Linked DNA regions of Cytobacillus luteolus. The protein of the gene in region 4 interacts with the protein of the main gene of each other region in a pairwise test. Links are inferred from orthologs where the notes say so. Each region holds a gene or a part of one and is shown on either strand. Other genes may lie near its edges. The genes, in order: J2Z26_RS05555, zapA, ezrA and ftsZ.

Region 1 (3,052 bases), 280 kb from region 4 along the record:
TTCCAGCAGGCGGACTCGGAACAAGGTTTTTACCAGCTACAAAAGCACAACCGAAAGAAATGTTACCAATAGTCGATAAGCCCACTATTCAATATATTGTTGAAGAGGCAGTGGAATCAGGAATTGAAGATATTATTATTGTTAGTGGACGTGGAAAAAGGTCCATTGAAGACCATTTTGATAAGTCTTATGAGCTTGAAAACACATTGGCAACAAAAGAGAAATGGGCTCAACTTGAAGAGGTACAATCAATCACTAAGCTAGCCAATATTCACTACATACGGCAAAAAGAACCTTTAGGCTTAGGACATGCGATTGCTTCTTGTCAAGCCTTTGTTGGGAGTGAACCCTTTGCTGTTTTACTAGGTGACGATATTGTTCGATCTACAGGTGTTCCTTGCTTAAAGCAATTAATTGCCATTCACCAACGTTATCATACTTCCGTTGTAGGTGTACAGACTGTTAGTGATAATGACGTAAGCAAATATGGAATTGTAGCTCCTAAAGGAGTGGAAAATGAACAAGGTGTTATTTCACTTGATAGTCTAATAGAAAAGCCATCAATCTCAGAAGCTCCATCAAACTATGCCATCATGGGACGTTATATATTAAACCCAGAAATCTTCCCAATTCTAAAGACTCTTAAGCCAGGTACAGGAGGAGAAATCCAACTAACAGATGCGATTAACTTACTTAATGCTTCTCAGGCTGTGTTAGCTTATCAATTTGAAGGGATTCGCTATGATATTGGGGATAAAGTTGGATTTATTCGAGCGACCATTGACTTTGCTTTAGAAAGAAATGACCTAAGACAAAACGTACGATCGTACATGGAAGAAGTGTTAAAAAGAGATTCGAGCCTTCAATCTTATTAGCTTTCTAGATTTATAGAAACCTTTATCTATAACCAATTTGGTATCTTAACACAGAGGAGCGGTTGTATAAATGAGAAAGCCAAAAGTGTTAATTTTAACAACAAATTATGGAAATGGGCATGTTCAAGTGGCACGTGCACTTGAAGAACGATTGGTGTGTGAAAATACTGCTAATGTTGTTGTTAGAGATATTTATCAAGAAACCAATCCCCGTTTGCATGAATGGACCAAAAATCTATATCTAAAAAGTTATACCAAAAGTGGAAGACAGATTTACCGTTTGTTCTACTATAGTAGCCAAGGAATTGCAAAGAGAAAAAAATTAACTATATTTTCTTATGGCTATTCTAAATTAACGAAAATCATTGCTGAAGAGCAACCTGATGCTATTATTAATACGTTTCCTTCTTTTGCTGTTCAATCATTTTTATTGAAAACTAATTCTTCCATTCCAACTTATAATGTTGTGACAGATTATTGTTTGCATCACTCTTGGGTACAGCCTGATATAGATAAATTTTATGTTGCAACTGAGGAACTAAAAACACAATTAATTAAAAATAAGATTGATAAAGAAAAGATAAATGTGACAGGTATCCCTGTGCAACAACAGTTTCAAAAGTTATTTTGTCGCCAAAGCTTATTGGAGAAATACCAACTTAAAGGTGATAGAAAAACAATTTTAATTGTTGCTGGCGCTTATGGCGTGTCAAAGGAAATCAAATATATTTGCGAAGGTCTAACAATGAATGAAAATCTACAAATTATCGTTGTTTGCGGGAAAAATACTGAGCTCCATGATCAGCTACAACTTAAATTCCATCAGGAAAAAAACATACGTATTTTAGGGTACGTTACTGAAATGGCTGAATTGTTTGAGCTAGCAACATGTGTCATTACTAAGCCAGGTGGAATTATATTATCTGAAGCCGTAGTTAAGAATGTTCCAATTGTGTTAACTGGAGCAACACCTGGACAGGAGAGGGAGAATGCACTTTATTTTCAGGAGAACGGTGCTGCCGTTTTACATGATAAGTGGGAAGATTTAGTAGAAGATACTCAAAAACTCGTTTTTGAAGAACAGAGATTGATAGAGATGAAAGCTTCCTTATCCAACATTTATGTACCTCATGCCACAGATACAATTATTAATGATGTTTTGCAAACCTATTATTGGCAACATGCTGAAAATAAAATCGGAAGAGTGTAAGGGGGAGTGGTAGTATAATGGATACGTCAACTCATGTGATTACAGGAGTCGGATTAGGTGGTTTATCTTTTATAGATCCGACCATGGTTAATCATCCAGAACTTCTTACGTCAATGTTTTTTTGTACAATTGTAGGTTCAAATGCACCTGATATTGATTTTCTCTATAAGTACAAAGGAAATGATACGTATGTTAAAATGCACCGTGGTATGAGCCATTCGCTGATTGCACAAGTGTTACTTGCATTATCCATTGCTAGTCTAGCAACATTGGCCAATGGGGGATTGTTTTTTACGACGTTTTTCTTCTGGACCTTATTAGCTGTAATTGTACACGTGTTATTTGACATCTGTAACATTTACGGAACTCAAGCATTCCGTCCAATTACTCATAAATGGTTTGCACTAAATATTTTACCGATTTTCGACCCATTTATAATGAGTTTACATGTAGTTGGAATTGCATTATGGTTAGTTGGCTTCCATTCTGGACTTGTTTTCATAATCATATATATCGCCATAGTACTTTATATTTTACTCCGTTTTATAATACATCAAAGTGTGTTGAAACAAACCACGATAGAGAGTGAGCCAGGTGCCACATATACACTTATTCCTTCGTTTCGGTTAAACCATTGGGGAGTCATTGCTAGCTATAATCAGCAATACAAATTAGGTAAATTTGAAAAAAATAGTGTTGTTTGGTCGAAAGTGTTAATGAAAGCTTCTGAAAAAAACGAAATCATCCGTGCTTCTCGAAAACATTCATTTGTTCACTATTTGATGTTACATTCTACACATTTGCACGCAAACATAATTAATCACAAAGATGGGTACGAGGTACATTGGTTCGACCTACGCTACCAATCTAAAATCGATGAACCGTTTATTGCAATTATTAAACTTGATAAAAAACTAAATCTTATAGAAAGTAATGTGAAACGTGGATTAATTTCTGCACCTGAAAG
Region 2 (2,904 bases), on a different replicon or contig from region 4:
ATGAAGGGGATAAAATGGAACCAGGTAAAAAATCTGTTGCGTTCTCACTTCGATACTTTGACCCAGAAAGAACATTGACAGATGAAGAGGTTACCAAAACACATAATAAAGTATTAAAGGCTGTAGAAGAAAAGTTTGCGGCAACCTTACGTTCTTAAGTCTAGCAAAAAGCGTTCTTAACGAACAATCGTTAAGAACGCTTTTTTGATAGGAGACTCTTTGCTTTTTCGGTATTTGCGAAATGGAGTTTAGTAAAGGTACGTAGGGAAGAAAGCCCATGTTTTTGTATTAGATTGGCTGCCGCCATATCTACTTTTTGTCCAGCTCCCTTTGGAATTTCAAATCCAGCACGTTCACTAAGCTTCTCGAATTCTTTTACGAAGGCATATCGTGCAATTATTGAGGCTGCTGCAACTGCTAAATGTACACCTTCAGCCTTAGTACTAAAATACACGTTTTCCTTATTTACACTCTTCCCAACTAAATAATTAAAATAAACACCTGGTTGTGCGAATTGGTCAATTAATATACCATCTGCTTTTTCTGGTTTCAGCTTTTCAACTACATTATTTAGTGCCTGATTATGAAGGTAGGCTTTTATTTTTCCTTGTGACATGCCACTTTCTTGAAGAGTGTTATATTTTTCATTATGTAAGATTAATAAACTATACGGGATCACTTTAATAATATTTTTTGCTATTTCAACTATTTGTTTGTCTGTTAAATTTTTTGAATCCTTTACTCCTAATTCTTGAAGTAATGATAAGTTCTTATTAGATACATAGGCTGCAGCTACCGTCATTGGACCAAAATAGTCTCCAGTTCCTACCTCATCCGAACCGATAATTGATAATGTAGAGATGTTCTGTGGTGGAGAATAGATGGTTGTGCTTTTTGGTTTATCTGAAGATTTTTTTTTGTTAGTTGAAGGCTCGTTGCTTCCCCACCGTGAAGATTCAGACTCAGCCCCACTACCTTGAAAGAGTACTTTCCCAGACTTATAAGCAGTAATTGTACAATTTGGAAGTTTAGCAACAAATAATCCACCCTGAGGTATCTTTTCTGTTAAACTGCTTGAGTAAAATTCTTTCATTTTTAGAGCTATAGTTGAATTTACTTTTATAACTGCGTTAGACAAAAAATCCACTCCCATTACTTTGTAATCCTATAAAGCTATCATAACCTTTCTTGAGATATCTTTCCAACAATGCTTTATTCATGGTATCATATTGAATAGGATTCTGATGAATGGGGGCAGTAATTTGTCACAGCCGGATAAAACAAGAACAACTGTAGATATATATGGGCAACAATATTCAATCGTAGGAACCGAATCGACAAGTCATGTTCGATTAGTAGCCTCGCTAGTTGACGATAAAATGAGAGAAATTAGTGCTAAAAATCCATACCTAGATATTAATAAAATCGCAGTTCTAACTGCAGTAAATACAGTAAATGACTATTTGAAATTAAAGGAGAAAGTAGAAGAACTAGAAAAACAAGTAAAAAACGAAAAGGATTGAAACATTCATTATGCTAGATCTTATCTTAATTATTATATTATTAATGGGATTTTTAATTGGATTAAAAAGAGGATTTATTCTTCAAATTGTGCATTTAACAGGTTTTATTGTTGCTTTTATTGTTGCATATGTATATTCGGGAGATTTAGCTCCTGCTATTAAACTATGGGTACCGTATGTAACCTTAGGTGATAATGAGACAATTACATTTTTATTTGAAAGTACTAACCTAGAAGCGGCTTATTACCGAGCGATTGCTTTCGCTATGCTGTTCTTTGGTACTAAAGTCATATTACAAATTGTTGGTTCAATGTTAGATTTCCTGGCTCACTTACCAATCCTAAAACAAATTAATGGATGGGCTGGGGGAATGTTAGGTTTTATAGAGATTTACTTACTAGTCTTTATCGTATTATATATTGGAGCATTAATGCCTATTGAAACAGTACAAGGCTATATCCAAGAGTCATTCATGGCGAAAACAATTGTACAGAATACGCCTATCTTTTCAGGAAAAATAAAGGATTTATGGATTGAGCATATAGCAATGTAATCTATAGGCATGATGAACTTCTCTATCAATAGGGAAGTTTTTTACTTTTAAATTGTACTTTTACTTTAAAAATATGTATCATTTTTTGTAGTGAAACGTAGAAATAGGTAGGTGTTCAAGAATTATGGAATTAAATAAAAAGGACGTTATCAAATTACTAGAAACGATTGCAATATATATGGAATTAAAAGGTGAAAATTCGTTTAAAATATCTGCATTCCGTAAAGCAGCTTTGGCACTTGAAAATGATGACCGTAGTCTGTCTACCATTAATGATTTTACTCAACTTTCAGGAATTGGTAAGGGCACAGCAGCTATCATTACTGAGTATATTACGACCAGCACATGCACCGTGCTAGAGGAACTTAAAAAAGAGGTACCATCTGGTCTTATTCCACTATTAAAACTTCAAGGCTTAGGTGGAAAGAAGATTGCGAAGTTATATCAAGAGCTTGGTATAGAAGATATTGAGTCATTGAGACAAGCCTGTGAGCAGGAAAAAGTCCGTGGTTTGGCTGGCTTTGGAAAGAAGACAGAGGAAAATATACTTTCGTCAATTTTAGAAAGTGGCAAAAGACCGGAAAGGCTTCCTCTATCCTTGATGCTTCCCCTTGCTGAGGAAATTGAATACGCACTATCAAAAATGGAAGGGATCGATCAATTTTCTAGAGCTGGAAGTATTAGAAGAATGAAAGAAACGGTAAAGGATTTAGATTTTATCATTTCAACCACTGAACCTGAATCTGTTCGTGAACAGTTATTAAAGTTAAACAGGCTTACTTCAGTTATTGCAAGTGGTGATACAAAGGTTTCGGTTCAATTACATTA
Region 3 (2,949 bases), on a different replicon or contig from region 4:
ATGTAATGCCGAATGAAGAATATTTTACAGAGCAGTACTATAAGGAAATTGAGCGTTGGGTTAATGCTGCTGTCTCAGAGCCCTTTGAAAAAACAGTAAAAACAAATAATCAAATCGCGCTTTCTATATAATATTTAGTGCCTGTAATTGAAATCAACAGGTTAGTGTATATAGCTTTATCAATCCTTATCCACTGGAGTGTTTTTAACCAGTGGATAAGGATTTTTTTGTTGAAAATCTATTAAATGTTTTAATTTAAATCTTTTATAGGAAAAATTAATGATTTTCTGTAAAAAATTTTAAAATTTTGGTCAAAAATTGTCGTTTACATGGTATCATAAAAACATTGAAAATACACCAATATTTAGTATGTATCTATAAATATCGTAATCAATTAGATGAGTTATTGGCGGAATTTGTCGAATGGGAAAAAATCGACTGAAAATAAATAGATATGGGTTCATGCCTTCTAACTAATGATCTTTTATAAAACTAGATTTAATAGAAAGTAAGGGGGCTAGTTATGGAAATCATAATAGGCATTATAATTGTTGTTGCACTTATTTTAATTTTAGGAATTTATTTTAGGAAAAAAATTTATAAAGAAGTTGATCGTTTAGAAGCGTGGAAGATAGATGTAATGAATCGTCCTGTCACAGACGAGATATCAAAAGTAAAAGAACTAAATATGACAGGTCAAACAGAAGAGCTCTTTGAAAGATGGAGAAGACAGTGGGATGAAATTGTTACGTTGAATCTGCCCAATATTGAAGAGTACCTATTTGATGCCGAAGAATTAGCTGATAAATATCGCTTTAGTAAGTCCAAAGCAGTTCTTCAAAAAATTGAAAATACCTTACAGCAAACAGAAGAAACTATCGCTAAAATTCTTGAAGAACTTAAAGACCTAATAGGTAGTGAAGAAAAAAATAGAGTGGAAATTGGAGAGTTAAAGTCTACTTACCGAAATGTTAAAAAGTCCTTGCTTGCTCATCATCTCTCCTTTGGAAAGGCAGAGGTAGCTTTAGAAAAGAAATTAGAAGAAGTTAATGAAAAGTTTTCAACCTTCGAGGAAGCAACCACTCAGGGTAATTACTTAGAAGCTAGAGAAATTGTACTTTTCATTAAAGATAGTCTCTCGATCATGAAGGAATACATTTCGGAAATACCAGAATTATTATCTGAATATCAATCTTATATCCCATCTCAATTAGATGATTTGATTGATGGATACAAAGAAATGCAAAATAATGGCTTTATGCTGGATCATCTCCAAGTTGAAAATGAAGTTGAGTTTTTACGAAATAAAGTAGTGGAAAATCTCAACCGTATTGAAAAACTAGAGATTAAAGAAGCAAAAGAAGCGATTATTGAAATAAAAGATTCACTTGAAGGTCTATATGACCTATTAGAAAAAGAGGTCACTGCGAATCATTATGTTCAACAGGAAGTAAGTAAAATAGAACAAGTACTTCATTCTTTACATGAGGAAAGTAAATCTTCAGGGGATGAAACCGAACTTGTACAACAGAGTTACAGACTGACTGAGGAAGAGATACAAACACATAAAGCGATTGTAAAGCAGATAAAACAGCTTTTAAAACAATTTTTATCAATCCAATCGAAATTAAATGAGGATCATATTGCTTATTCGTTAATTCAAGATGAACTTGAGGATGTTCATGCTCAAATTGAATCAGTGAAGGAGCAGCATATTAAATATTGTGAGTCATTACAAACACTACGAAAAGATGAATTATATGCTCGTGATCAGCTGAGTGAAATGAGAAAAGCATTAACAGAATCAAAACGATTATTATCGAAGAGTAATGTGCCAGGTTTACCCCAAGGTTATAAAGAGCTTCTTATTGATGCAAAGGAGAGCTTAGAGGCAGTTGTTATAAAGCTTGAAGAAAAACCTTTAAATATGAAAGTAGTTAACCAAACTCTAAAAGAGGCTCAGGACATTGTAGCAAATACTACGACTATGACAGAGGATTTAATTGAACAGGTTTATCTGGTGGAACAGGTCATTCAATATGGAAACCGCTATAGAAGTAGCTATCGTTCAATCTCTGAAGCTTTGCTAGAAGCAGAAAAGTCTTTCCGCAACTATGAATATGAAACAGCCTTAGAGCAGGCTGCTAGTGCAATAGAAGAGATTGAGCCAGGTGCACTTAAAAGAATCCAAAGCATTTTAGATGATAGAGAACTAATACAACATATCTAAATAATAAGGCCCTTATGATTTTTTCATAAGGGCCTTAATGTATACTTATTTTCTCATAGAGAGTATATAACCGAGTATTGCTCCAATAATTGCTGGAACCACCCAACCGATACCTTGCTCATATAAAGGTAAAAATTCTTTGAAAAATTGTAAGAGTAAAGGAAACTCAATTCCAGCACTATTAAGACCATCAAATATACTAATAAGACCTGTGGCTAAGAGTGCTAAGGAATATATCATACTTTTCTCTCCGATAAGTGGGTGTGCAAAAGAAAGTAGGATGAGTACAATTGCTAAAGGATAGATAATGATCAAGATTGGCACGGAAAATGCAATAAGTTGCGTTAGTCCAATATTAGCTACACCTAAACTAAAAATTGTTAGAAGTGCAACAAATGACTTGTACGAAATCTTGTTTGTAAGTGTTGTTAAATATTTTGCACATGCTGATACTAATCCTACAGCTGTGGTTAAACAAGCAAAAGTAATTGCGATACTGAGTATACTAGTCCCAACTGAACCTAATAAGTAACTTGCGGACGTGGATAGTATAATACCTCCGTTCTCTGCATAGCCAATTGCCTCTACACTTGTTGCCCCAAGATAGGCCAACGAAACATATACGATAGCAAGTCCACTTGCTGCAATGAGACCAGCAATTGTACATGTTTTCAATAATGATATTCTATTGGTGACTCCTTTTTCCATTACCGAATGAA
Region 4 (2,903 bases):
AGCCATTTGCCTACAGCCTCTAGCTGCAGGTTCTATTACTCTCTCAGAAGATGAAAAGAATCTAGGAGTGGCATTAATAGATATTGGTGGTGGCTCAACCACAGTTTCTATTTTCAGAGATGGTTTCTTACAATCTTCAAACGTTATTCCTGTTGGCGGAGATCATATCACAAAGGATATCTCAATTGGTTTACGAACATCTACTGAAGATGCTGAAAAAATAAAAATAAAACATGGACATGCCTTCTATGATGACGCATCTGAAGAAGAAGTATTTAGTGTACCGATTATTGGTAGTGATCAGCACCAGCAGTTTAACCAATTAGAAATATCAGATATAATTGAAGCAAGATTAGAAGAAATTCTAGACTTAGTAATTAATGAATTAAGGAAATTAAATGTTAGAGATCTTCCAGGAGGATTTGTTCTAACCGGTGGAGTTGTTAATCAACCTGGGGTTTTAGAACTAGCCCAAGTAGTACTGCAGAGTAATGTTAGAATTGCAAAACCAGATTACATTGGAGTTCGTGAGCCACAATTCTCAACTGGTGTAGGCCTAATTCAGTTTGCATATGAGCACTCAAAAATTCAAGGTAAGCGAATTGGTTCTATGATTTCACAAGAATCAGAAAAGAGAAACACAAAACAACAACCAGTAAAAAACAAGCCAAACACAAACGATGATCAAAATATTGGAAAAAAAGTTAAAAGATTTTTCGGTTACTTCTTTGAGTAGAAGTATCGAAAAGCTCTTTCGATGAATTAGGAGGATCTTAGATGTTGGAGTTAGATACAAATCTTGACCAATTAGCAACGATTAAAGTTATTGGTGTAGGTGGCGGTGGAAATAACGCTGTAAACCGAATGATCGAACATGGTGTACAAGGTGTGGACTTTATTGCTGTTAACACAGATGCGCAAGCATTAAACTTATCAAAAGCTGATATCAAAATGCAAATTGGTGGTAAGCTTACTCGTGGTTTAGGTGCAGGTGCAAATCCTGAAGTTGGTAAGAAGGCAGCAGAAGAAAGCAGAGAACAAATCGAAGAAGTATTAAAAGGTGCAGACATGGTTTTCGTTACGGCAGGTATGGGTGGCGGAACTGGTACTGGTGCAGCTCCGGTTATAGCTTCTATTGCGCGTGACCTTGGTGCCTTAACTGTTGGTGTTGTTACTCGTCCTTTCACTTTTGAAGGTAGAAAAAGAGCAGGGCAAGCTGCAGGTGGGATTGCAGCAATGAAAGAGGGCGTAGATACCTTAATCGTTATTCCAAACGACCGCCTTTTAGAAATCGTTGATAAAAATACTCCGATGCTTGAGGCGTTCAGAGAAGCTGATAATGTACTTCGTCAAGGTGTACAAGGTATATCTGACTTAATCGCTGTACCAGGGTTAATTAATCTAGACTTCGCTGATGTTAAAACTATAATGTCGAACAAAGGTTCAGCATTAATGGGTATTGGAATGTCAACTGGTGAAAATCGTGCAGCTGAAGCAGCTAAACGAGCTATTTCAAGTCCTTTATTAGAAACTTCTATTGATGGTGCACAAGGTGTACTAATGAACATCACTGGTGGTACTAACTTGAGCTTGTATGAGGTTCAAGAGGCTGCAGACATAGTTGCCTCTGCATCAGACGAAGAAGTAAATATGATTTTCGGATCAGTTATCAATGAAAATTTAAAGGATGAAATATTAGTTACAGTCATTGCAACTGGCTTTAATGATATTGATACTACTTCCTCTAAACCTGTAAGACCAGCCATTAACACTACAAAACAAGCTTCAACTACAACGAGAGAAACAAAACGAGATGATTCTTCGAACGAATATCAATCCCGTCCTACTAAAGAAAGCTCTCAGAATGACGAAGCTCTAGATATTCCGGCATTCTTAAGAAATCGTAATCGTCGCAGATAATATTTGAAAGAGTCTTTCCAATTGGGAAGATTCTTTTTCTATTGTGTGAAAGGTTTTTAGAGAATCTATATATGGAAAGCTATTCTAAAAAAACATCTAGAATACATTGTTTTACAATATTCGTAAAAATCTATCAAAATTTCTCCTCTATAATCGTCAGCAAGTGACAGACTTCAATAGAGAATGTACTATATACTATTAATAATAGGTAGTAAATCGAATAAGGGCACTCTTGAAAGGAGAACGGGATTGAACATCTACCTTGATGTTATTTGGTTGCTGAACTTTCTATTTGATGGGTTGTTACTCTTACTGACAGCATTCATTTTAAAGCGAAAAATTTTAATATGGAGAATGGTATTAGGGGCATTTATTGGGTCTTTAATTGTTATTTTAATGGTATCTCCTTTGTCAATGTATGCATCACATCCAATTATAAAACTAATTTTTTCATTTTTAATAATTGGTAGTGCCTTTGGATTTAAACGTTTCCGATATTTTATTCAAAATCTATTAACCTTTTATTTTGCTACCTTTGTAGTTGGTGGTGGAATGATTGGTGTTCATAATTTCTTGGAATATGAAGTAAAGGTATTGGATGGCGTACTAATGACAAATACAACAGGTTTTGGCAATCCTATTAGTTGGGCTTTCGTATTGGTTGGATTTCCTGTGTTATGGTATTTTACCAGAAAACAAATTAGTGATTTTGAAATGAAAAAGATACAATTTGATCAGATTGCTGAAGTGGTCATATCTATAGAGTCTCTTGAACTTCGGGTAAAGGGATTAATAGATAGTGGTAATCAGTTATATGATCCGATAACAAAAAGTCCAGTACTAATTGTTGATACAACTAAAACAGTTCATTTTTTTCCTGAGTCAATTATTCGACAATCAAAAAATATTGAAGCTTTAGGTTCTGATCAAGATCAAGAAGCCCATAAATGGGAAAGCAGAATCCGAATAATACCGTATCGAGG

Evidence for each region.
Region 1: the proteins of ftsZ (region 4) and J2Z26_RS05555 interact in binary tests that used the Bacillus subtilis proteins (3 or more experiments, as listed by UniProt). The link is inferred for Cytobacillus luteolus from one-to-one orthologs.
Region 2: the proteins of ftsZ (region 4) and zapA interact in binary tests that used the Bacillus subtilis proteins (3 or more experiments, as listed by UniProt). The link is inferred for Cytobacillus luteolus from one-to-one orthologs.
Region 3: the proteins of ftsZ (region 4) and ezrA interact in binary tests that used the Bacillus subtilis proteins (3 or more experiments, as listed by UniProt). The link is inferred for Cytobacillus luteolus from one-to-one orthologs.

Annotation. Positions count from the first base shown.
Region 1 is NZ_JAGGKM010000002.1:143,899-146,950, forward strand. What follows is about bases 43-3,015. They hold J2Z26_RS05555 (MGDG synthase family glycosyltransferase), read left to right. Parts: upstream 43-945; coding sequence 946-2,085; downstream 2,086-3,015. Other genes in these bases: galU (UTP--glucose-1-phosphate uridylyltransferase GalU), read left to right, coding at 43-875; J2Z26_RS05560 (metal-dependent hydrolase), read left to right, coding at 2,103-3,015. Outside these bases: more of galU, read left to right, coding at 1-42; more of J2Z26_RS05560, read left to right, coding at 3,016-3,052. UniProt on the Bacillus subtilis protein: Processive glucosyltransferase involved in the biosynthesis of both the bilayer- and non-bilayer-forming membrane glucolipids.
Region 2 is NZ_JAGGKM010000004.1:282,094-284,997, reverse strand. Bases 68-2,892 are described here. They hold zapA (cell division protein ZapA), read left to right. Parts: upstream 68-1,262; coding sequence 1,263-1,523; downstream 1,524-2,892. Other genes in these bases: polX (DNA polymerase/3'-5' exonuclease PolX), read left to right, coding at 2,201-2,892; J2Z26_RS13435 (CvpA family protein), read left to right, coding at 1,534-2,076; rnhC (ribonuclease HIII), read right to left, coding at 191-1,138; pheT (phenylalanine--tRNA ligase subunit beta), read left to right, coding at 68-158. In the rest of the region: more of pheT, read left to right, coding at 1-67; more of polX, read left to right, coding at 2,893-2,904. UniProt on the Bacillus subtilis protein: Activator of cell division through the inhibition of FtsZ GTPase activity, therefore promoting FtsZ assembly into bundles of protofilaments necessary for the formation of the division Z ring.
Region 3 is NZ_JAGGKM010000004.1:358,016-360,964, reverse strand. The notes cover bases 7-2,876. They hold ezrA (septation ring formation regulator EzrA), read left to right. Parts: upstream 7-523; coding sequence 524-2,230; downstream 2,231-2,876. Other genes in these bases: brnQ (branched-chain amino acid transport system II carrier protein), read right to left, coding at 2,276-2,876; refZ (forespore capture DNA-binding protein RefZ), read left to right, coding at 7-131. In the rest of the region: more of refZ, read left to right, coding at 1-6; more of brnQ, read right to left, coding at 2,877-2,949. UniProt on the Bacillus subtilis protein: Negative regulator of FtsZ ring formation; modulates the frequency and position of FtsZ ring formation. Inhibits FtsZ ring formation at polar sites. Interacts either with FtsZ or with one of its binding partners to promote depolymerization.
Region 4 is NZ_JAGGKM010000002.1:420,629-423,531, reverse strand. What follows is about bases 25-2,848. They hold ftsZ (cell division protein FtsZ), read left to right. Parts: upstream 25-777; coding sequence 778-1,920; downstream 1,921-2,848. Other genes in these bases: spoIIGA (sigma-E processing peptidase SpoIIGA), read left to right, coding at 2,170-2,848; ftsA (cell division protein FtsA), read left to right, coding at 25-736. Also shown: more of ftsA, read left to right, coding at 1-24; more of spoIIGA, read left to right, coding at 2,849-2,903. UniProt on the Bacillus subtilis protein: Essential cell division protein that forms a contractile ring structure (Z ring) at the future cell division site. The regulation of the ring assembly controls the timing and the location of cell division.